DNA from 3 places in the Vibrio sp. Of14-4 genome. Region 3 is predicted to be linked to each of the others. Evidence: predicted binding sites of a transcription regulator. Region 3 holds the regulator's gene; each other region holds the start of a gene.
The links. Region 3 encodes PurR, which represses purine synthesis genes. Its sites were predicted from a motif close to TNANGNAAACGTTTNCNTNA; they were not measured.
Positions count from the first base shown of each region.

Region 1 (7,570 bases), on a different contig from region 3:
TTATCACATTTCGAACGTCATCAGCGATAGCGGCTAAACGAGTTTCATCAAGTAAAAGCCGATCAAGTAGTGCCTCACTCATTCCCGATTCTCTTCCGAGCTCAATATCCTTAGCATTGGCGTCAAGAATGCTGGCACAGTTGGTTTCCAATTCATCGGCAATTATCGCCAAAGCATGATTTTTTTGTGCTGTAGATGCGTTAGCTAGTTGAAATGTAGCTTGCTTTGCAGCCTTACCTATAGAAATCAGTTCCAATCTCATTACCTCAATTATTCCTGAATTATGACCATATCATCACGATGCAGCACCTCACTGCCGTAGTCATAACCCAAAATCCCTAAAATATCTTTGCTGTGTTTACCTATGATGCGAGCCATATCGAGACTTGAGTAGCTCGAAATACCACGAGCAATGAGCACTCCTTTTTGATCAGTAATTCTCACTACTTCTCCTCGTCCGAATTCACCACTGATGCGAGTGACACCTTTAGCCAATAGGCTGCTTCCTTGCGACAACACTGCTTTTACTGCACCATCGTCTATTACGATGTCACCAGAAGCAGAGGGGCCGGCCAAGATCCAACGTTTACGACTTTCTAATGCCTCTTCTATTGGCAGAAAACGAGTTCCTTGTGGTTGCTCACTAAGAGAGTCGAATACAACATTTGGTGCACTGCCTGCTGCAATAATCACTTCGATTCCAGCACGACGAGCAATGTCCGCTGCTTGCAGCTTGGTAGCCATACCTCCGGTTCCCAATGAAGTTCCACTATCCCCAGCAATCTTTCGCAAGGTATCATCAATGGTTTTTACTTCTTTGATCAATTCAGCTTGGGGGTCTTTGCGGGGATCAGCAGTAAACAGTCCTTTTTGATCGGTAAGCAATAAGAGCTTATCGGCACTACACAAAATGCCTACTAATGCAGAAAGGTTATCATTATCACCCACTTTAATTTCACTGGTCGCGACTGCATCGTTTTCATTAACAATAGGAATAATATTGTTATCCACCAACGCATTAATAGTATCGCGAGCATTGAGGAAACGTTCACGATCTTCTAAGTCTGCACGAGTAAGCAACATTTGCCCTATTTTTATGTCATAAAGACCAAACAATGCTTCCCAAGTTTGTATAAGTTGGCTCTGACCAACAGCTGCGAGAAGCTGTTTGTTTGCCATTGAGTTAGCTAAAGCTGGGTAACCTAAATGCTCTCTTCCAGCGGCTATTGCACCGGATGAAACCATAACCACAGAATGGCCTTGCTTCTTAAGCTCTGAGCACTGCCTTGCCAGTTCAACCATATGAGCTCTATCTAATGCTAACGTACCGCCAGTAAGGACACTGGTCCCGAGCTTAATAACAACAGTTTGACGGCTCACAGCCTTCGCGCATTTTTGATTCATTATCGATCTGCTATAAAAATAAAAACCTTGGTCCACCCGCTTGCAATGAGTGTGAATGTCACTGCTAGGTGTTGTTGAACTAGATGTTTTAACAATCAACGCAACAATTAACAAGCAGAAAAGGCGCTAATTAGCGCCTTTTTTTAATCTAGGAAATATATACAGATACTTATCTAACCGAACTCTGCAGACTCTTTATGAAAATCAAGCGTCATACCAAATTGTGTTGCAAGTGTTTCAATAAGCTTCTGGTGAAAACCTTCTTGAGTGCGGCTAACTTCCGCTATCGCTTTTTTAGGCAGCTTCTCATCCATCCAATCACCTTTAGCGTCATATAAACCGACTCGGTATTTTGCTTCGAACGCCTCTCCCTCTTGTTCCAGCTCTAACCACCACCCCCAAAACTCTCTCTCTTCAGGTGATTTTTTGTCGTTCACACATACAGAAAGGCAGTCAAACAAGTATTTGCCTTGCTCACACTGCGCTTCTCGTAAATAGGGACCAATTGCTTTTAGCGTAGATAATAAACGGTAATGGGTTGGATTCTTCGACTGTTCAGACATAATGAATCTCCATATTCAATATCTGTTGTAATTATGATGAGCAAAAATTAGGACTACTTAGTTAGGGTATTGCCCATATATAAGTGTTGACTAATTTATGTGATTTGTCATCTAATTAGCTCATCCTCCAACCACTTGATGGCTAAATCGAGTGATTCCTCATATCCCTGTGTAATTGTTTTCGCACTAATTTTCCTTGCTTTCCCATAGTCGCTAAATAATGCAACTAAGCGATTATCACTATGTGGAGACACAGGATCATTTTCCAAACTCATCGCTAAAATAGGCACTTTGGTTTTACGATTTGATAGTATGCCTTGAACCTTTAATGACCAAGCCATTAATTGTCCCGATAAGCTATTGATATCGACTGCACTTTTTCCTAGTCGAGAGGCCAGTATATCAAGATACATTTTCGGCATTTTTTTCAGCTTCTCAGGCGAGGACAGTACATCATGAATCGGCGCACCCAAGCTAACACAGGCTTTCAGTTTATCTTGCTCCACAAATGCAAGCCTGACCATAGCATTACCACCGAAACGAAAACCCAATAAGCCTACTCTATGGTGATCAACCCAAGGAATATTAAACAATTCATTAAGTACTGCTTGATGCAAACACGAAGTGTCTTCAGTCAAACTCCAATGACTGTTATGGCCGATAGAAGGCATATCAACCGTCAACATGGCAATATTTTTAGCCGCTAGGTGATTACGAAACAACCTCCACAAATCCGTCTGCAGGGTATCTAATCCAGCGCTGACCATAACGACAGGCTGAGGTTTATCCGTACTAGTAAGGTGTAAATGAGCAATAATGGCCTTATTCTGATAGGGAATCTCTAACTTTTTGATTATGTATTGAGTCTTTTTTGCCGCTTCAGAATACGCATTACTTGCTAATACTTGAGCTTGGGAGGCCAGGTTATCGTTTTTTAAATGAGGGTAACCAGCAATACTAAAACACAAAGAAGCATTAAAAAGTGCATCAGCCGCCTCCTCGCCCTTGAGTTCATTAGAGCGAACGGTGTGTGACATACCCAACTTAGTCCACTCATAGGTCCAGTTACCACTGTGATATCCCATCACTGTATCAAGCCACTCATCATAAGTTCTTGAATGTTTGGATGATGCTATTTTGGATAACACTTCATCTGCTTCAATCGGATCTAAACCTTGCCATGCCCATTGCAATCGATTGATATTCCTATACCACTTAGCCCCCTCTCTGTGACGTTTATCATCTAATATTTTCTGGCTGCTTGGCATATATTGAGTAAGCGAAGAGGTTTCCTTCGCTTGCTTATAGTTGGTAAACAGGGTTTCTGAGAGGTTTTTACTCACTTCTTCAGACATGACATGGCCTAGTTATTAAGTTTTCTACATTGTATACATGGGTTGGATTAAAAATCAGATCTGGTTTGTTGTTTAACATACAAGTTCACATTCAGCCGAAAATCAAAATTAAGCGCGCCGGAAAAGACAAACCAAAAATGACCCACTAGGGGCCATTTAAGTCTGATTCAATTCCATTAGTTCCTTGTTTTGCGCTGCAAGACAAGGGTTCTGGTTTTAATCAAATTATTTTTGCTTGCGGTTTATTGGTTCAATGTACTGAATCGACATATCCCAAGGCTGCTCTATCCATGTTTCTTGTTCAATATCTACCACATAATCATCAAGAAGAAGCGCACCGGAAGGTTTAGCACAAACCGCAATAAGTTTCGCTCTTGGATAAAGTTCACGTAACTTACGCGCCGTATCACCACTGTCTACCAGATCTTCGACGATTAAATAACCTTCACCATCACCTTCAGGCGCTTTGAGAACACTCATGTCGCGTTGGTGATCATGATCGTAACTGGAAATACAAATGGTATCGACATAGCGAATACCCAATTCACGAGCTAAAATCGCTCCGGGAACAAGACCACCTCGACTTACAGCCCATATCCCTTTCCACTGTTCTGCTGGCATTTGCTTCTCAGCAAGTTCCCGGCAGTAAGCGTGCATTTGATCCCACGTAATAATGAACTTCTTAGTCATTGTAATAACCCAATAATTAAACTTGCCACTGCATAGATTGATTCCGATTAGCAAGTATGAAAAGCGCTAAGCAACCATGTACTTGATGATAAAGACTAATGACATAACCCAAACACTAAGAGAAACATCTCGACCTTTTCCGCTGCATAACTTTATTGCCGCATAAGCAATAAAGCCCAACGAGATACCTTCAGCGATTGAGAAAGTTAACGGCATCAACAAACATGTCACAACCACAGGAGCCGCTTCCGTTAAATCCTGCCAATCAATATTTGCTAACCCTGATAGCATCAAGATTGCTACGTAAAATAGCGCACCAGCCGTCGCATAGGCTGGAATCATTCCCGCTAAGGGAGAGAAGAATAAAGCAAGTAAGAACAAAATACCAACAACAACAGCCGTTAAGCCCGTACGGCCACCAGCTGACACACCCGAAACGCTCTCAATGTAAGATGTGGTGTTAGATGTTCCAAGCAAAGCCCCAACAGAGGTCGCGGTTGAGTCAGCCAACAGCGCTTTGCTTAAACGAGGGATTTTGCCATCTTTATCCATTAAGCCCGCTTTTTGCGTAACACCCACTAAGGTACCAGCGGTGTCAAACAGGTCGACAAACAAAAAAGCGAAGACAACTGAAATCATACCCACTTCAAATACGGCAGAGAAATCCAGTTGCAGAAAAGTAGGTGCGATACTCGGCGGTGTGGACATAATACCCGCCCATTGAACATCACCAAAAACTAAACCTAAACCAGTCACCGCTATGATAGCAATCATAACCGCACCTTTGATGCCACGATTGACTAAAGCAATGGTTAGGAAAAAGCCTATTGATGCCAATACAGCAGGCAATGATGTAATAGCGCCTAATGATACTAAGGTAGCTGGATTATCAACCACTATGCCAGCATTTTTTAACGCGATAAAAGCAAGAAAAAGTCCAATACCCGCAGAGATGCCCGTACGTAGTGACAATGGAATAGAATGAATTATCCATTCACGAATCTTAAACACACTCAGAAGAATAAACAGTAAACCAGACACAAATACTGCGGCTAATGCAACTTGCCAAGTGTAACCCATACCAAGCACAACAGCATAAGTAAAGAAAGCATTCAGCCCCATACCCGGTGCTTGTGCGATAGGATAATTAGCAACAAACCCCATGATAAAGCAACCGATCGCAGCTGCTAAACAGGTCGCTACAAATACTGCACCATGATCCATGCCCGCATCCGCTAAAATTGCCGGATTAACAAAGATAATGTATGCCATGGTCAAGAAGGTTGTTAGACCGGCAATGATCTCAGTTTTTACACTTGTGCCGTGTTCACTGAGCTTAAAGATTTTTTCGAGCATAATCGAATTCCAAAGGTGAAAAAGTAAACGGTTGCGTAATCGATTGGCGGAATTATAGAGTTTAATATTTTCAAATTCCAGACAGATTTCATCTGTAAGAAAGTAATCTATCTATAAAATTTCAGCTCAAATAATGTGAAACAATATCACTAAGTCAAAAACATCTTTAAGTTCATAGAGTAATAAAAAAACGCCACTCAATTTGAGTGGCGGTTGATTCATATCAGTGACAAGAGCACTGAGACAAAATTCTAATTAATAGGGGGTATATAAACTTCATTCAGGAACCTCTGTCTAAGTTAAATAACCAAAACTAGATGAATAGACAAAATCGCCAGTGTAAATAGAGTTGCTTATCTAGAATTTTGCACTTGGCAAACTTTTCATAACCATCACCTTCTAATTCAATTAAAAAACAATCTAGATTGCTTTCTCAATTTCTTGGAGGCGACAAAGCGGACTCTTCCCTTGAACATTTTATCTTCACTGCAGAAGTTAGTTTCTGACTATAGCAAAAAGAGGTTTTATTACAACAATTAAAGATTAAAGTCACAAAAACTTAATCAAAAAAGAGTAAATCCGCCAATTTTGTAATTTAATTACATTATTGTCAGTTTTAAACTTTCCAAGATATGCGCTCAATATTATATTTTCAATCATCACAATTGTGATGATAAAACGGGTTTTTGTTCACTTTTACTACTAGGTTGCAGTAATGAATGATATTCTCAAATGCTCTAATTCGTGCGCCAACCAGAGCCATGTATGACAACGAGCGGTTAGCATTACATGCCCAAGTCTTGGCACTATCACAGTAAAGGAGTCACCTGTGTCTGAATTTCATTCTGAAGTTAGCGGCTTATCACCAAGCATCGTCTGGCAGTTTTTCGATAAAATTTGCTCAATTCCTCATCCTTCTAAGCATGAAGAAGCATTGGCCCAGTACATAGTCAACTGGGCAAAAGAACAAAACTTAGATGTCCGGCGTGATCCTGTGGGTAATGTTTTCATCAAAAAGCCCGCAACTCCGGGAATGGAACATAAAAAAGGCGTGGTACTCCAAGCTCATATTGATATGGTGCCGCAGAAAAATGAGGACACAGATCACGATTTTGCTAAAGATCCAATCCAACCTTATATTGATGGCGAATGGGTAACAGCAAAAGGTACAACTCTCGGTGCTGACAATGGTATGGGTATGGCATCATGCTTAGCTGTGCTGGCTTCCAATGATATAAAACATGGACCATTAGAGGTTTTACTTACTATCGATGAGGAAGCAGGTATGACAGGAGCCTTCGGGCTTGAAGCAGGCTGGCTAGAAGGCGAGATCCTGCTTAATACTGATTCAGAGCAGGAAGGCGAAGTTTATATGGGCTGCGCTGGCGGTGTAGATGGTGAAATTTCCTTCGATATTCAGCGTGAAGCCGTTCCAAGTGGCTACACAACTCATCAGTTGACCTTGAAGGGGCTAAAAGGTGGTCATTCTGGCTGTGACATACATACAGGACGTGGTAACGCCAATAAACTCATCGCTCGTTTTCTTGCTGGCCACGCTCAAGAGCTCGATCTACGCCTAGTTGAATTTCGCGGTGGAACACTGCGTAATGCGATTCCACGCGAAGCCTTTGTGACCGTTGCGATTCCATCTGACAATGAATCTAAATTGTCAGACTTATTTGATGCGTATACAAAACAAATACAGCAAGAGTTGGGAAAAACAGAAACCAGCATCATTTCACTAAACCAAAAAGTTGAATGTACCCAAGAAGTGATTGCAATCGCCGATCAACAACGCTTTATAGCGGCGCTTAATGCATGCCCGAACGGAGTCATTCGTATGAGTGATGACATAGAAGGTGTGGTTGAAACCTCTCTAAATGTGGGTGTTATTAGTACGCAAGAAAACACCATCAAGATCCTTTGTCTGGTGCGATCCTTAATTGATTCAGGACGTAGCCAAGTCGAAAGTATGTTGAGATCAATTGCTGAACTTGCCAATGCAAACATTGAATTTTCCGGTGCCTACCCAGGGTGGAAACCAGATCCAGATTCAGAAATCATGTCAATATTTCGCGAGATGTACCAAGGCATTTACGGACACAAGCCAAACATTATGGTAATACACGCGGGCTTAGAGTGTGGGTTATTCAAAAAGCCTTACCCAAATATGGATATGGTTTCCTTTGGCCCAACCATCAA
Region 1 covers NZ_JAKRGI010000003.1:51,521-59,090, forward strand. The annotation lists gene MHN79_RS04040 (glutamate-5-semialdehyde dehydrogenase) at 1-256, opposite strand, end outside; gene proB (glutamate 5-kinase) at 271-1,404, opposite strand; gene crl (sigma factor-binding protein Crl) at 1,578-1,967, opposite strand; gene frsA (esterase FrsA) at 2,075-3,322, opposite strand; gene tet(34) (oxytetracycline resistance phosphoribosyltransferase domain-containing protein Tet(34)) at 3,548-4,012, opposite strand; gene MHN79_RS04065 (NCS2 family permease) at 4,079-5,368, opposite strand; gene MHN79_RS04070 (aminoacyl-histidine dipeptidase) at 6,198-7,570, shown strand, end outside.
Region 1: MHN79_RS04065 (NCS2 family permease) is a predicted target of PurR. The motif match lies at 5,388-5,407, and genes of this name have one in related genera.

Region 2 (7,570 bases), on a different contig from region 3:
GAATAGCAGTACTATTTCGCGCTGGCTAAATGACATCCAATTTGGAGTTTCAAAATGTTGACTATTAACTCAGATGCAAAACTAAAAGATCTGCTTGAATTCCCATGTTCTTTTACTTACAAAGTCATGGGCTATGCTAAGCCTGAGTTGCCAGAGAAAGTACTTGAAGTCATACAACGACATGCTCCAGGTGACTACAGCCCGAGTGTCAAACCAAGCGCTAAAGGGAACTACCACTCTGTTTCTATTACGATTACAGCAACATCTATTGAACAAGTGGAAACTCTCTACAAAGAGCTCGGTGAGATTGATATCGTTCGTATGGTTTTGTAAATTTATTTGATTTAATCAAATAAATTTAAAAGCAGCCACAAGGCTGCTTTATTTATATATATCAGATAGATATAAATCTTCTACTTTTCAGAGGGTTAAAAATATCTTACTTACATATAGTTACATGAACCGAACCAGTTTATACTCCGTAAACCTGATTAACTGACGATAGGATTAGGAATGTACAACCAGCTTGTTGTAAAGCACTTGGGCCGACAGGACTATGAACCGATTTGGCGAGCCATGCATGAGTTTACAGATTCTCGAACAGAGGAAACCTGTGACGAAGTTTGGCTTGTTGAACACAACCCTGTTTTTACTCAAGGTCAAGCTGGCAAAGCAGAGCACTTAATCAATACTGGTGAAATCCCCGTCGTACAAAGCGATAGAGGTGGGCAAGTTACCTACCATGGGCCAGGTCAACTAGTGGCTTACTTCCTGATTAACCTTCGTCGTAAAAAACTCGGTGTACGCGATCTTGTCACAACAATTGAGACACTCGTGATAAAAACACTAAAATATTACAATATAGAGTCGGCAGCACGACCAGATGCACCAGGTGTCTATGTTGATGGTAAAAAGATCTGCTCCTTGGGCCTTAGAATTCGCAAAGGCTGTTCATTTCACGGTTTAGCTCTCAACGTGAATATGGATCTGTCGCCCTTTTTGCGTATTAATCCATGCGGCTATGCGGGTATGGAAATGGTTCAAATGAGCCAGCTTGGTGGACCAACAGATCTTGCCCAAGTTGAGACGACACTAGTCGAAGAACTTGTCACTTTGCTTGATTATGAGCAAGTTGAATTCAGCACAGAAGCCTCTCCTACGCGTTGAGAAGCAAAGAGAAGTATAAAGCATGAGTAAACCAATCCAAATGGAAAAAGGCGTTAAGTATCGCGACGCTGATAAGATGGCACTAATTCCAGTCAAGAATATGCCCACTGAGCAAAAAGAAATTCTGCGAAAACCTGACTGGATGAAAATCAAGCTACCTGCTGACAGTCAACGCATTCAAGAGATCAAATCAGCAATGCGTAAGAACAATCTTCATTCTGTGTGTGAAGAAGCATCTTGCCCTAACTTAGCTGAGTGCTTTAACCATGGAACCGCTACTTTTATGATCCTTGGTGCTATTTGTACTCGTCGCTGCCCATTCTGTGATGTCGCACATGGTCGCCCTGTTGCCCCTGAAGTTGATGAGCCTCAAAAACTGGCCCAGACCATCTCAGACATGAAACTCAAATACGTAGTTATTACCTCTGTAGACCGCGATGATCTTCGTGATGGCGGCGCCAAACATTTTGCTGACTGTAACCGTGAGATCCGTGCAAAGAACCCAAATATCAAAATTGAAACTTTGGTGCCCGACTTCAGAGGTCGAATGGATGTTGCTCTCGAATTGATGAAAGACAATCCTCCAGATGTCTTCAACCATAACCTAGAGACGGCTCCTCGCCTTTATCGTAAAGCTCGCCCTGGAGCAAACTACAAATGGTCTCTACAGCTACTGCAGAAATTTAAACAGCAGCACCCTGATGTTCCCACTAAATCAGGGCTTATGATGGGGCTTGGCGAAACAAAAGAAGAAATTATCGAAGTGTTGAAAGATCTTCGAGCTCACGGTGTCACTATGTTGACTCTAGGTCAATATCTAGCGCCAAGTCGTCACCATCTTCCTGTTGAGCGCTATGTACCGCCATCCGAGTTCGATGAGTTAAAAGAAATTGCACTGGACCTTGGATTCACCCACGCCGCTTGTGGGCCTTTTGTTCGCTCCTCTTACCATGCCGATTTGCAAGCTCAAGGGATAGAAGTTGGCTAAAGTCCAATTTTAAATATAAATAAAAAGGGCTAATTGAACCAATTAGCCCTTTTTATTGTTCATTTCTTGAATGAAACAACACTCTTCTATAGGCTTAGCCCTAATAATACTAAAACTGTTTTTATTCCAAGGGATGATTATGAAAAGACTAGGTTTTATTGCTCTAGCGATCACTGCAGTGACAGCAGGTTGTGCATCAAATACTCAACAAGATAACTTTCGTGAAGCTTCTTTTGAACTATGTAATACTGAAGTTGAATTATATTCTGTAAGTGACGACGGCCGTGTACGTATTGTTTGTGCAGATGGCTCTAAGTTTGCTCTAACCAGTGAAGACACTCTGGAAACCATGCGTGATATTAATATCGATTATTGTCACGGTGAAGGTCTAGGAAAGTTCAGTGAAAGCCGCAAGTACTACTCGTTCAAGTGTAAATCAGGCACACTCCTAAGTATTTCCAAGTAGAGACTAATGTACAAAAAGGGGGATACCATGTACCCCCCTTTTTAGTTTTCAAGTTACTGGAGCATTATGCATACACAGGTAAGCGCTGACAGATTTCAAGAACCTTTGCTTTAGTCGCTGAGATAACATCCTGATTATCAATATTATCTAGTACATCACACATCCAGTTAGCTAGTTCTTTCGCATCTTCCTCTGTAAATCCACGACGTGTGATTGCTGGCGAGCCAATACGTATCCCAGATGTAACAAATGGGCTGCGAGGATCGTTAGGTACCGAGTTTTTGTTCACCGTAATATTAGCTGAACCTAGAGCAGCATCCGCTTCTTTACCGGTAATGTCTTTATCTATTAAATCAACTAAGAAAAGGTGGTTTTCAGTGCCGTTTGAGACAATTTTATAACCACGTTCTTGGAACTGGGCAACCATAGCTTTAGCATTTTTAACCACACGCTCTTGGTATGCTTTAAACTCAGGCTCCATCGCCTCTTTAAACGCAACAGCCTTACCAGCAATAACATGCATCAATGGACCGCCTTGCCCGCCCGGAAATACTGCCGAATTCAGCTTCTTGTACATTTCTTCGCCGGCATTGGAAAGAATTAGACCACCACGAGGTCCGGCAAGCGTTTTGTGGGTTGTCGTTGTAACCACATGTGCATGTGGGACTGGAGTAGGATAAACGCCAGCAGCGATCAGGCCTGCTACATGCGCCATGTCAACGAATAAATAGGCACCAACCTTATCAGCGATTTCACGCATGCGCGCCCAATCAACAATTTGTGAGTAAGCTGAGAAACCACCAATGATCATTTTCGGTTTATGCTCTAACGCTAGCGACTCCATTTCGTCATAATTAATTTGACCCGCTTCATCAATACCATAAGGAATGATGTTGTAATGCTTACCAGAAAAGTTAACCGGTGAGCCATGAGTCAAGTGACCGCCGTGCGCCAAGCTCATACCAAGCACAGTATCACCTGGGTTTAACAACGCCATATAAACAGCACTATTTGCTTGTGAACCAGAATGAGGCTGAACATTCGCATAAGCACAACCAAACAACTCACACGCACGATCAATCGCCAAAGCTTCCGCTTTATCCACATATTCGCAACCACCGTAATAGCGCTTGCCTGGGTAGCCTTCTGCATACTTGTTGGTAAGTTGAGAGCCTTGAGCTTCCATCACTCGTGGACTGGTGTAGTTCTCTGACGCTATAAGTTCAATGTGCTCTTCTTGGCGACGAGTTTCTTCTTGGATCGCTGCGAACAGTTCCGCATCATAATCTGCGATATTCATATCACGCTTTAGCATCTGTATCTCCTGACTCAGATTTAAACTGAAAAACTAAGAATGACCCTAATAATCTGCGCAACCAGCTCACGCAAACGTTTGCATCACATTGATAGCGCGCATTCTACATAATTTGATCATAGCCATAAAGAGAAAATTATACTTTTTCTTATGAAGACTTTTCATGCAGAACAACAAAGTGTCACCCAATGTTGCCAAAAAAACTGATGAATAACAAAAGTGTCAATTTTTCTCTATACAGCCCGTAAAACAATATCTACATAGGTTTACCTGAAATTTACTACCCAAGCTACCGAAATAATATCTTTTTCACTATCATGCCGCCCTTAATTATTATTTTGTTTTTATATCATGGATAAACACTCACCAAAAGAAGACTGGATAGCGATCCTCACTGGAACATTTCTTGTCGCTCAGGGTATTTTTTTCCTCCAGTCAGGAGAGTTGTTGACTGGTGGTACCACGGGTTTAGCCCTTTTGCTCAATCAATTCATCCCGCTATCTTTTGGCACACTTTACTTTATGACTAACTGTCCTTTCTATTTACTGGCATGGCAACGGTTTGGCCCTAGATTTGCTATGAGTAGTATCATTTCTGGAGCCTTAGTATCGGTATTGTCTGATCACTTGTATCTAGTGATCAGTCTTGAAACCATCAATGACGTATACTGCGCAGTTGCTGGAGGGCTGTTAATGGGATTAGGTATGCTCATTTTATTTCGCCACCGTTCAAGCTTGGGTGGGTTCAATGTGCTGTGTTTATTTATTCAAGACAAATACGGCATTTCAGTGGGTAAGTGTCAACTTGCTATCGACTTCTGTATTCTTATCACTTCATGCTTTTTCGTTTCGCCGACTACCATAGGTTTATCCGTTATTGGAGCAGTTTTACTTAATATAGTGTTGGCGATGAATCACAAGCCTACTCGCTATTCGGTTAACTATAGCTAATCAAGTGCGAAAGCCCCTCTCACTTGATGAAAGGGGCTAAGCTAGATTTAATGAGACCTCCGCGCTTTTACATCATGGCTGAGTTCCTTATTCAGCTCAGCTTCAACATAACCTGGTGCTCGAGTCGATACCGAGATAAGTCGATACATAGCTGGGATCACAAACAAAGTCACCAAAGTGGCAAATCCCATACCAAAAAAGATAACGGTTCCGACCGCTACTCGACTCTCATAACCAGCGCCGTTAGAAAGGATAAGTGGCACCGCCCCTGCTAAGGTGGTAAAGGCCGTCATCATAATAGGGCGTAAACGACGGGCAGAGGCATCAACAATCGCCTTTTCAAATGCGAACCCCCTATCACGTAATTGGTTAGCAAATTCAACAATTAAAATACCATTCTTAGTCACCATACCAATCAGCATGATCATTCCTATTTGACTATAAATGTTGAGTCCTTGGCTCATCACAAGTAAACCCATAAAGCCGCCAAACACACCCATAGGTACTGTAAACATAACAACTAAGGGATTAATGAAACTCTCAAACTGAGCGGCCAAAACAAGATAAGCAACCAGTAAAGCCAAGCCAAACACCAAAAGCACACTAGATTGGTTCTCCTTATAGTCTTTGGACTCTCCCGCATAGCTTACCGAAATATCACCTGGCAACATCTCAATAGCTTTCTGGTCCAAATAATCCAGCGCATCACCTAAGGTATAACCTTCAGATAAATTGGCGGTTATAGTGATAGACTTTTGCTTGTTGTAATGGGATAACCGAATCGATGAGGCAACTTCTTCAATCTGAGTGACTGCATCTAAGGTCACTAATTCACCGGAGTTGGTTCTTAAATAGATTTGGCTGAGATCGGTAGCATTATTGAAGCTGTTTTCATCACCTCGCAAATAGACATCATACTCTTCACCTCGCTCGACAAAGGTCGTCTCACTCTTGCCTCCAAGCATGATTTCAAGTGTGTCAGAAACATCCGCGACACTAATGCCCAACTCGGCAGCGCGCTGTTTATCAACATTCACGACCAATTCTGGCGTTCTTTCCGAGTAATCAATATCCACGCCTTCCATCATAGGAGAAGCTTCAGCGATCTGTTCGAGCTTTTCAGCCCAAGTTTTAAGTTCTGAATAATCGGCGCCCCCTAAAACAAACTGGACTGGCTCACTTGAGCCACCACGAAAACCGGGCATAAAGGGAAATATCCTCACATCAGCAATACCTGTAAGCGCTTTTTTCACCTCAGCCAACGCCTGTGAAGCCGTGACATCCCGATCGTTCCAATCATCAAGGATCATGATCACAAACCCTGTCTGATCGCCAGCGTTTCCGCCAAAGGCAGGCGACTGGATACTAAATGACTTAAGAAAACCCTCTCCCAATAAGGGCAGCAAGCGCTCTTCGACACGTTCCATATTTGCGGCCATCCTATTGTAACTGGTCGCATCAGCTCCTCGAACAAAAGCAAACACCACACCACGGTCCTCAGATGGCGCCAACTGTGAAGGTATCTGCTGCATCAGTCCCCAACTTCCAGCAACACAAGCAATAATGATAACCGGCGCAGCCCAAGTCCATTTCAAAGCTTTTGAAAGGGCTTTTCGATAACCCGTTTCAAGACGCGAGAACAGGCATTCAACATACAAGTTAAATCGGCTCGGTTTTACATTGGCTTTCAGCAGGTGGCTACTTAGCACTGGCGTTAGCGTTAAAGCAATCAAAGAAGAGAACACGACAGCCATTGCAAGTAACACCGAGAATTCAGTAAAGAGCAAACCGACCATACCATCCATGAAGGAGATAGGCAGAAAGACCATCACTAAAACCAAGGTAGTGGCGACAACAGCAAATCCAACCTCTCGGGTGCCCTTGTAAGCCGCCAGCAGTGGTTTTTCTCCTCGCTCAATATGATGAAAAATGTTCTCTACCACTACAATGGCATCATCAACGACTAGGCCGATGGATAAAATCAAAGCCATCAAGGTGATGAGATTCACTGAAAAGCCAAAATAATACGCAGCAATAAAAGATGAAATGAGCGCAACCGGAACGGTAACAGCAGGAATCAAAGTCGCCCTCACCTGACCGATGAATATGTACAGAACCAGAATGACTAAACCACCAGTAATAAATAAGGTGTTATAGACTTCTGTGATAGAGCGTTCAATAAAGACCGTTGAGTCATAATCAATGGCAAGGCGCGTCCCCTTGGGTAAAAACTTCTGAACTTTCTCGACTTGTTCATGGACGCGATCTGCCACTTCAAGTGGATTAGCATCAGATTGAGGCACAATTCCCATGCTGACATTAACCACACCATCACTTTTAAACGTTGAACTCTCATTTTCTGCGCCAATAAACACATCAGCGACATCCTTGAGATAAATGGGCGTATTGTCACTGGCTCGTTTAACCACCAAATATTCGAAGTCTTCTGCTTGGCTATAACTGCGAGCTGTTCGCACAGACATAACTATTTGGTCATTTCGCACTTCTCCACCAGGACTCTCAATGTTTTCATTATTGAGGGCAGTGGTAATATCCGTTGTGGTTACTCCGCGCCCTGCCATCTCGGCAGGTTTGAGCCTGACATACATCACCTTATATAACCCGCCTGATACCTCAACCGAGCTGACACCAGATATCAGACTAAACCTATCTAGCAAGACAC
Region 2 covers NZ_JAKRGI010000020.1:2,222-9,791, reverse strand. The annotation lists gene ybeD (DUF493 family protein YbeD) at 55-333, shown strand; gene lipB (lipoyl(octanoyl) transferase LipB) at 514-1,167, shown strand; gene lipA (lipoyl synthase) at 1,190-2,155, shown strand; gene MHN79_RS16915 (hypothetical protein) at 2,295-2,621, shown strand; gene glyA (serine hydroxymethyltransferase) at 2,686-3,936, opposite strand; gene MHN79_RS16905 (YitT family protein) at 4,288-4,887, shown strand; gene vexH (vibriobactin export RND transporter permease subunit VexH) at 4,935-7,570, opposite strand, start outside.
Region 2: glyA (serine hydroxymethyltransferase) is a predicted target of PurR. The motif match lies at 4,003-4,022, and genes of this name have one in related genera.

Region 3 (7,570 bases):
TTTACCCACCCGACAAGTTCATCAATTGGCTGTTCAGCAGCAGTATTGGCAAGTATCTCACCCATTATCATTCCTGTTCTTTTTTGCCCATACGTGTATGTAGCGACCCATTGATAGATAAGGTTCCTGACGACATAACTTTCTTTCAAGCGCCACTACGTCTTGTGGTTGGAAATCACCCATGTATTCCCTGTTTCCAATATAATCACTAAAACATCGGATACCCGCTTTACCACAAATCTCAAAACCAGACGTCTCTATCCATTGATACACTTCCTCTGGTTTGAGTCCTCTCTGTGGCTGCAATTTAAACCTCTTTCGATGCGGCATACCGTCCAATATATGTGGGATATTGCCGCACACAACATTCTTATAAACCAACCCGTGATGGTTATAGAACATGATGGATGCAGCTCCACCAGGTTTTACTCTATTCAGCAAGTATTGCAGCGCTGATTTTGGATCGACCAACCATTCCATCACAGCATGGAACATCAATACATCAACAGATTCTTGGAGATGCTTTCCTATGCTCTGCACGGGTGAATGAACCAAACGATACTGCTTAAGCAATCCGTTTTTTTCAATCTCTTGACGAGCTAATTGCAACATTTCCGAAGATATATCACACAAAGTAATTCGATGTCCGAGTTTAGCTAGCTTTTGAGAAATTTGCGCTAATCCTCCACCAGCATCGAGCACAGAGAGACTTTTCCTGCTACCATTAATGGCGGAAAGTAATTGTTCAAGTTCTTCCCAAACAATCACTTGGCGTATTTCACCTTTATCGGACCCGTAGATATTTTTTGCAAACTTGTGCGCGATGTCGTCGAAATTGCGATCTTCAGTCACGGTAGGTTAAGTTATTATGTCGTGTCATTCTGCTATTTTGTCACATAGAAAGCAGATATAAAGAAAGATTCTCTTAAATTGAAACCAATTGGTGTTTTTTCGGACTATTTAAGTATGTTTGAGCTTAAAAAAGTGGTGTCATCACTGTTAATGCCTTTACCACTCATGCTGATGATCGGGATTGTCGGCCTGACACTCATTATGTTTACTCGAAAGCAAAAAACTGGGTGTTTTGTCGTTCTCTTTTCCTTTGTCGGTATTTTTCTGATCTCTTTTCAGCCTATTGCATCAAGGCTTCTTCTCCCCCTAGAACGTCAATATACCGCATTCTTTCCAGTAGATGACACCATAGATTACGTTATGGTTCTTGGTAGTGGGCATGTGGTAGACGATAAGATTCCCCCGACTTCCGAACTCAGCCGAACCGGCCTAATGCGACTTTCCGAAGGGATAAGAGTGATGAGAATGTATCCCGGTTCAAAATTGATTTTATCTGGGTATGCTGGGGGATCTGATGTCAGCAACGCTAGGATGATGGCAAAAGTAGCGCTAGCCTTAGGCGTTGCCAAATCCGATATTATTTTGTTGGAAACAGCGAGAGATACGTGGGAAGAGGCTCGGCAAGCCGCAGCATTTGTAAAACGGAAAAAGCTCGTTATTGTGACATCAGCGAGTCATATGAGAAGAGCGCTAAATGAGTTTTACTCTGCAGGATTAAAGCCCTATCCAGCACCAACTAACTATCTCGCTCAACGCAATGTAGAACAAGCCTGGGCCAAATATTCGCCCAAAGCAGTTTACCTCGAACAAACTGAAATTTACTGGCATGAAACGCTCGGATTGATATGGCAAACTCTGCGCGACTGGGCTTCAAACAATGACCACAAGGCAGGAATAGCCTCTGATAACCCTGTATCTGATGGCGACGCCTAACATTCTTTGTATACCGAGCATATCTCGGTATACTCTTTATTTTAGTCTCCCGCGAACATATAGCCTTCGCCATGCACTGTAACAAATAGCTGAGGGTTTTTGGGATCACATTCCATTTTGGCTCTCATCCGTCTAATGAGAACATCTATCGTGCGGTCATTAGGTGCTGCAACCCTGTGGCTGATCATATTAAGAATTTTCTCACGACTTAGTACCTGATTGGGATAAGAAGATAGCGCCACCAACAACTCATACTCTGCCTTAGTCAGTTTCACAGGCTTACCTTCTTTTGTTAAAGAGCGCCTTGGTATATCGAATGTCCAGTGCGCAAAACGAACTAACTTATTAGCACTTGCAGCCGGTTTAGCTTGGCGAGCAGAGCCTATGCGCCAGAGTAAATTTTTGACTCGAACCACTAACTCTCTCAATTCAAAGGGTTTGGTCACATAGTCATCAGCTCCCATTTCCAGGCCAACGATCTTATCTATGTTTTCAGTACGCCCAGTCACTAAGATGATCCCTATATCTGACTGGCTTCTAAGTTCACGAGTCAGCAAAAGTCCATCTTCACCTGGCAGATTAATATCCAGTAGCACTAAGTCAATACTGCTGCTTTTTATTAATTCGCGCATCTCTTCACCATTTTCAGCTTCAAATACTCGATAACCTTCATGCTGAAAATAGCCAACTAATTTACTACGAGTCACTGCGTCATCTTCGACAATTAATACGTGATAACCCATTTACACCACTGCATACACCTAACCTATTGACTCGTATTCTATTCATAAGCTGTCATAATTCTAGTATTTGTGTCGGTTATAAGTGCATACGCACTCTTTTTTTGATTTGAAACAACCTAAACGACACCGAACTGATATTTTATGGATAACACAAGTTTTATCCCAGATAGCTTACATAACTGTGGAGAGTATTATCTAATGGACGACATCAAATCCTTAAATGAGAAGCGCGCCGAAATCTATTGGTGGTTATCAAGTTTATTCGCCAGAGAACTTTCTGCTGAGGTACTTGAAGAGTACCATTCCCCCCAAGTTCGCGCCTTCCTAACAGCGCTTGGGCAGAATGAGCATTTAAGGCCATATATAAACAAACTAATAGATGCGCTTAATCGTGTGCTCAGCAGGAACAATGCCCAACTCGAACTAGCGGCTGACTTTTGTAATCTGTTTCTTAAATCCGATAAAGATTCTGCCCTACCCTACGCATCTATCTATATTGGCGATTCAGGACTGCTCAATGATATACCTGCCACAGAAATGGAAAACTTAATGTACCAGTATCAAATAGAGGTGAATAAAAGCCTTAATGAGCCGGCTGATCACATTGCTGTAGAATTAGACTTTCTCGGCCACCTAATCATTTGCTCCAACAAGCTAATGCAACCGAAGGAGATGGAAACTTCGATGCAGGAACAAGCACAATTTATTGAAGCCCGTCTTCTCTCTTGGATCCCCTCGTTTGTAGATAAGTGTCAGAAACTGGATAATTTCGGCTTTTATGCATCAGTGACAGAAGTCACTCTTGCGTTTATCAAACAGGATTACTCATTTCTAAAAGGTGAGTAATTAGACACAAATATGTGATGGAAAGCCTACTAGAATTTAGGTTTTTGTTTGCCCTTAAAGCCTTTGCGATATAAAATCGAGAACGAAAACGATAAAAACTGACAGAACTAGAGATAAACCGCTAAATAGGGCGGTTTTTGTGTTTCTGATACTTACTGCCCACTTACACAAATTTTTGATGCAAGTTCACGGCAGTCATCGACAGGACAGAACCTTATGGCCACTATCAAAGACGTAGCACGCTTAGCCGGCGTGTCGACAACAACTGTTTCTCATGTAATAAATAAAACTCGCTTTGTTGCAGAAGCAACTCAAGAAAAAGTGATGGAGGCAGTGACTGAATTAAACTATGCTCCAAGCGCTGTAGCGAGAAGCCTAAAGTGTAACAGTACCCGTACTATTGGCATGCTTGTCACTCAATCTACTAATCTTTTCTTTTCTGAAGTCATCGATGGTGTAGAGAGCTATTGTTACCGCCAAGGCTATACTCTCATACTGTGTAACACTGGTGGAATATATGAGAAGCAACGTGATTATATACGTATGCTCGCCGAAAAACGTGTTGATGGTATTCTAGTAATGTGTTCCGACCTAACCGAAGAACTCAGTGAAATGCTTGACCGCCAAAAGGATATCCCTAAAGTCATCATGGACTGGGGTCCAGAAAGCTCTCAAGCCGATAAAATAATCGATAACTCCGAAGAAGGCGGCTATCTAGCAACAAAATTCCTAATTGAACACGGTCATAAAGATATCGCATGTCTTAGTGGGCACTTTGAGAAAGCAGCGTGCCAAGAACGTATACAAGGGTTTCGCCGAGCAATGAGTGAAGCTAACTTAAAAATTAACGAGGACTGGATTCTCGAAGGCAACTTCGAATGCGATACTGCCGTGCTCGCCGCAGATAAAATTGTCGCAATGGATAACAAACCAACGGCTGTCTTTTGTTTCAATGATACTATGGCTCTTGGTCTAATGAGCAGACTGCAGCAAAAAGGAATTAAAATACCTGAACAGATTTCAGTTATCGGCTATGACAATATAGAGCTCGCTGAATACTTCTCTCCACCACTTACTACTGTGCACCAACCTAAACGTCGCGTAGGCAAAAATGCGTTTGAAATTCTTTTGGAACGTATCAAAGATAAAGAGCATGAAAAGCGTGTTTTCGAAATGCATCCAGAGATTGTGATTCGTGATACGGTTTACAATCTAAGTGAATGAATACGAACCGGCTGATAAGTTAAACTATTAGCCGACTCTATCATTTTGACACAAAATATTTGGATCGATATCACACTTATTCAATCACGTTGTGATACTTACCTCAAATCTTATTTATTCTTAAATTGTTCGACTAATGCCACGAACAGGGCAAACCAACTCGAAAGAGTGGGACGCAAAGCTTCCGGCCTGACTCAGGGAACTGAAAGGTAGCGGAGTTGCCGATGGGCAAAAATGCAAACTATCATACCGTTTAAAACAATACATGGACTAGTGATTTGATGTTTCGGTAGCCACATGTGTCTGTTCTAAAAAATGTATGACTTCTTTATCAACATTTTACCTGCATTATTTTGCTAATCTCTCGGACCTGGCTTTGGTGGCGTATAATAAAATATACACCGAGATAAAACAGCATGGATAAACCAATACTTAAAGAATCGATGCGACTTTTTGATCAGCTTGGTCAGATAAAATCGCGCTCAATGTTCGGCGGATTCGGCATCTTCGCAGACGACATAATGTTCGCATTAGTCGTTAACGATAAGCTACACATCCGCGCCGATGACAAACTAGCCAATCAATTTAAAACTGAGGGCTTAACACCATACGTATATAAAAAACGTGGGTTCCCCGTTGTTACAAAATACTTTGCGTTAACTGATGACATTGCAACTTGTGAGGAGCGAGCGCTTTCTTTAGCCTATCGCTCTCTAGAAGTGGCCAAGAAAGAAAAGACGACACAAGCTAAAGCTAGGCCGACTCGACTTAAAGACTTACCTAACCTTCGACTGGCAACAGAACGTATGTTAAAGAAAGCCGGAATCGATAGCGTCGAAAATTTAGAACAAATAGGGTCAGTAAAGGCGTTTAAGGCGATTCAAGCAACGCACCCTGCAGAGGTGTCAATTGAGTTGCTCTGGGCTTTAGAAGGCGCTATAAAAGGCAAACATTGGTCAGTTATTCCTACTACTCGCAGAGCGGAGTTAGAAAGTCTTCTTAATAGCTAATCACAACATGCTTTGAAACTAAGTCAGCCAGCTAGGTTGGCTTTTTTATTTTCTGTTTGAAATTTTACTTCTTTTCAACTGTTCTTATTTTCATATCCCTTTACTCATATTTAGGAAGCCTCTATGAATAAAAAACTCGTGTTAGGAGTTCTGCTCGTCGGACTGATTGTGTTTCTTGGCATTAACTTTGGTCAATATCTCACTTTAGAAAATGCTAAAGCTCAACAAGCCTCGCTATCTGAGTTTATAAATAACAACTTTGCACTAGCCGCTATAAGTTATTTTCTTGCCTATGTCGCCATTACTGCTTTCTCCATTCCAGGCGCTGCCGTTGTGACGCTTCTAGGTGCGGCTTTATTCGGCTTTTGGGCCAGTCTTTTACTTGTCTCATTTGCAAGCACCATAGGTGCGACTCTCGCCTTTCTCAGCAGTCGTTTTTTACTTCGAGATTGGGTGCAAACCAAATTTGGCGACAAATTAAAAGCAATCAATGACGGAGTGGCTAGAGATGGGGCATTCTATTTATTTTCGCTTCGCCTAATACCTGTATTTCCTTTCTTCCTAATAAACCTTCTAATGGGGCTAACACCAATATCTACTGCTCGTTTTTACCTGGTAAGCCAATTGGGAATGCTGCCGGGTACCGCGGTTTATCTCAATGCAGGCACACAATTGGCACAAATAGAAAGCCTATCGGGTATCGTATCTGCTCCGGTATTACTATCATTTGCTCTACTTGGGCTATTCCCAGTAGTCACTAAATGGGTGATGGGAAAATTCAAAGGAGCGACACAAACTCAAAATGAGAGTTAGTTTTGAAAATTTTCTCAACCGCTAATGTAATAGAAGTTCATATAGTCTGTGAACTTCTAAAATCACAGCAAATACATTGCCAAGTCAGAGGAGATGGAATCGTAGGGCTACAAGGAGAACTTCCTTTCGATGATAGTACCTCCCCCTGTGTTTGGCTTTTGAATATCAGTCAACATAAGCAAGCGCTGTCAATCATCGAACAGTATCAACAAAAAACACCATCAGATTTAAAATGGCAGTGCACCCAATGTGGAGAGCTCAATGAACAGCAATTTGGGTTGTGTTGGAAATGTAGCGAGATCAATAGAGACGAATCTGACCTCTATGAATAAAGCGCACTGAAGGCGCTTCATTCGTTTTCGCTTCAATCTTTTAGGACGAACGTATCTTCTCTATTGCGAACTTCGCACTAACTGAACGATGATCACTGCCATATGAGGGTCCAACAATCGAGTTACCCTCAGGTACGATTATACTTCTCTTTAGTGTCTCATCTTTTTGCGTAAGAATAACAACGCCATCAAGGTACCCGGTTTGCATTTCTCCGTTTTTCTGTCTTTTGGAGCCTTGCTTGGCCTCAGCATTTAAGCTTGCTTCCCACTTATATGTATTCTCCTGTGGGGATATCATTGGCAAGGTGATTTCATATTGAGGAGGAACTCCCAGCTCAGATCTAAAACTTTCTTTATCTTGTAATGCTCTAACTATTCGCCCATCAACTTTTCTATTTCGAGTATTAAAATCACCAGCAATAATAATATGATCTATATCAGTATGTTTGTTATTAATTTTGCATAACAAATCATTTATTTCTTTTTTTCTTTCATCTTGATCTTTTGAGTCAAGATGAATATTTACCATGGCAACTTTCATGCTACCAATGCTTTGTATAGTGATAGTTCCACCTTTATTTGGATTATTAAGCACGTCCCTATAAGTTAACTTATCAATAATAATAGGTGCTGCTATCCCTTTTTTAACCAGTGTAATCTGAGCGGTTGATGCAGGATTGGTGAACAAGGAAAACAGCTCTTTAGGTTTGGTGACTGTCAGCATTTTTTGGGCACTATTATAGACAATCACATACTTAGAGCCATTAATAGTCTCTCTCATTACTCCTGATAGATTCTTCATTTCTTCTGTAGATAT
Region 3 covers NZ_JAKRGI010000001.1:112,748-120,317, reverse strand. The annotation lists gene mukF (chromosome partition protein MukF) at 1-65, opposite strand, end outside; gene cmoM (tRNA uridine 5-oxyacetic acid(34) methyltransferase CmoM) at 58-852, opposite strand; gene elyC (envelope biogenesis factor ElyC) at 967-1,785, shown strand; gene torR (two-component system response regulator TorR) at 1,827-2,528, opposite strand; gene torD (molecular chaperone TorD) at 2,727-3,374, shown strand; gene purR (HTH-type transcriptional repressor PurR) at 3,591-4,598, shown strand; cyclic di-GMP riboswitch class I at 4,738-4,824, shown strand; gene MHN79_RS00520 (TfoX/Sxy family DNA transformation protein) at 5,015-5,608, shown strand; gene MHN79_RS00515 (TVP38/TMEM64 family protein) at 5,732-6,421, shown strand; gene MHN79_RS00510 (DUF2007 domain-containing protein) at 6,424-6,753, shown strand; gene MHN79_RS00505 (hypothetical protein) at 6,794-7,570, opposite strand, start outside.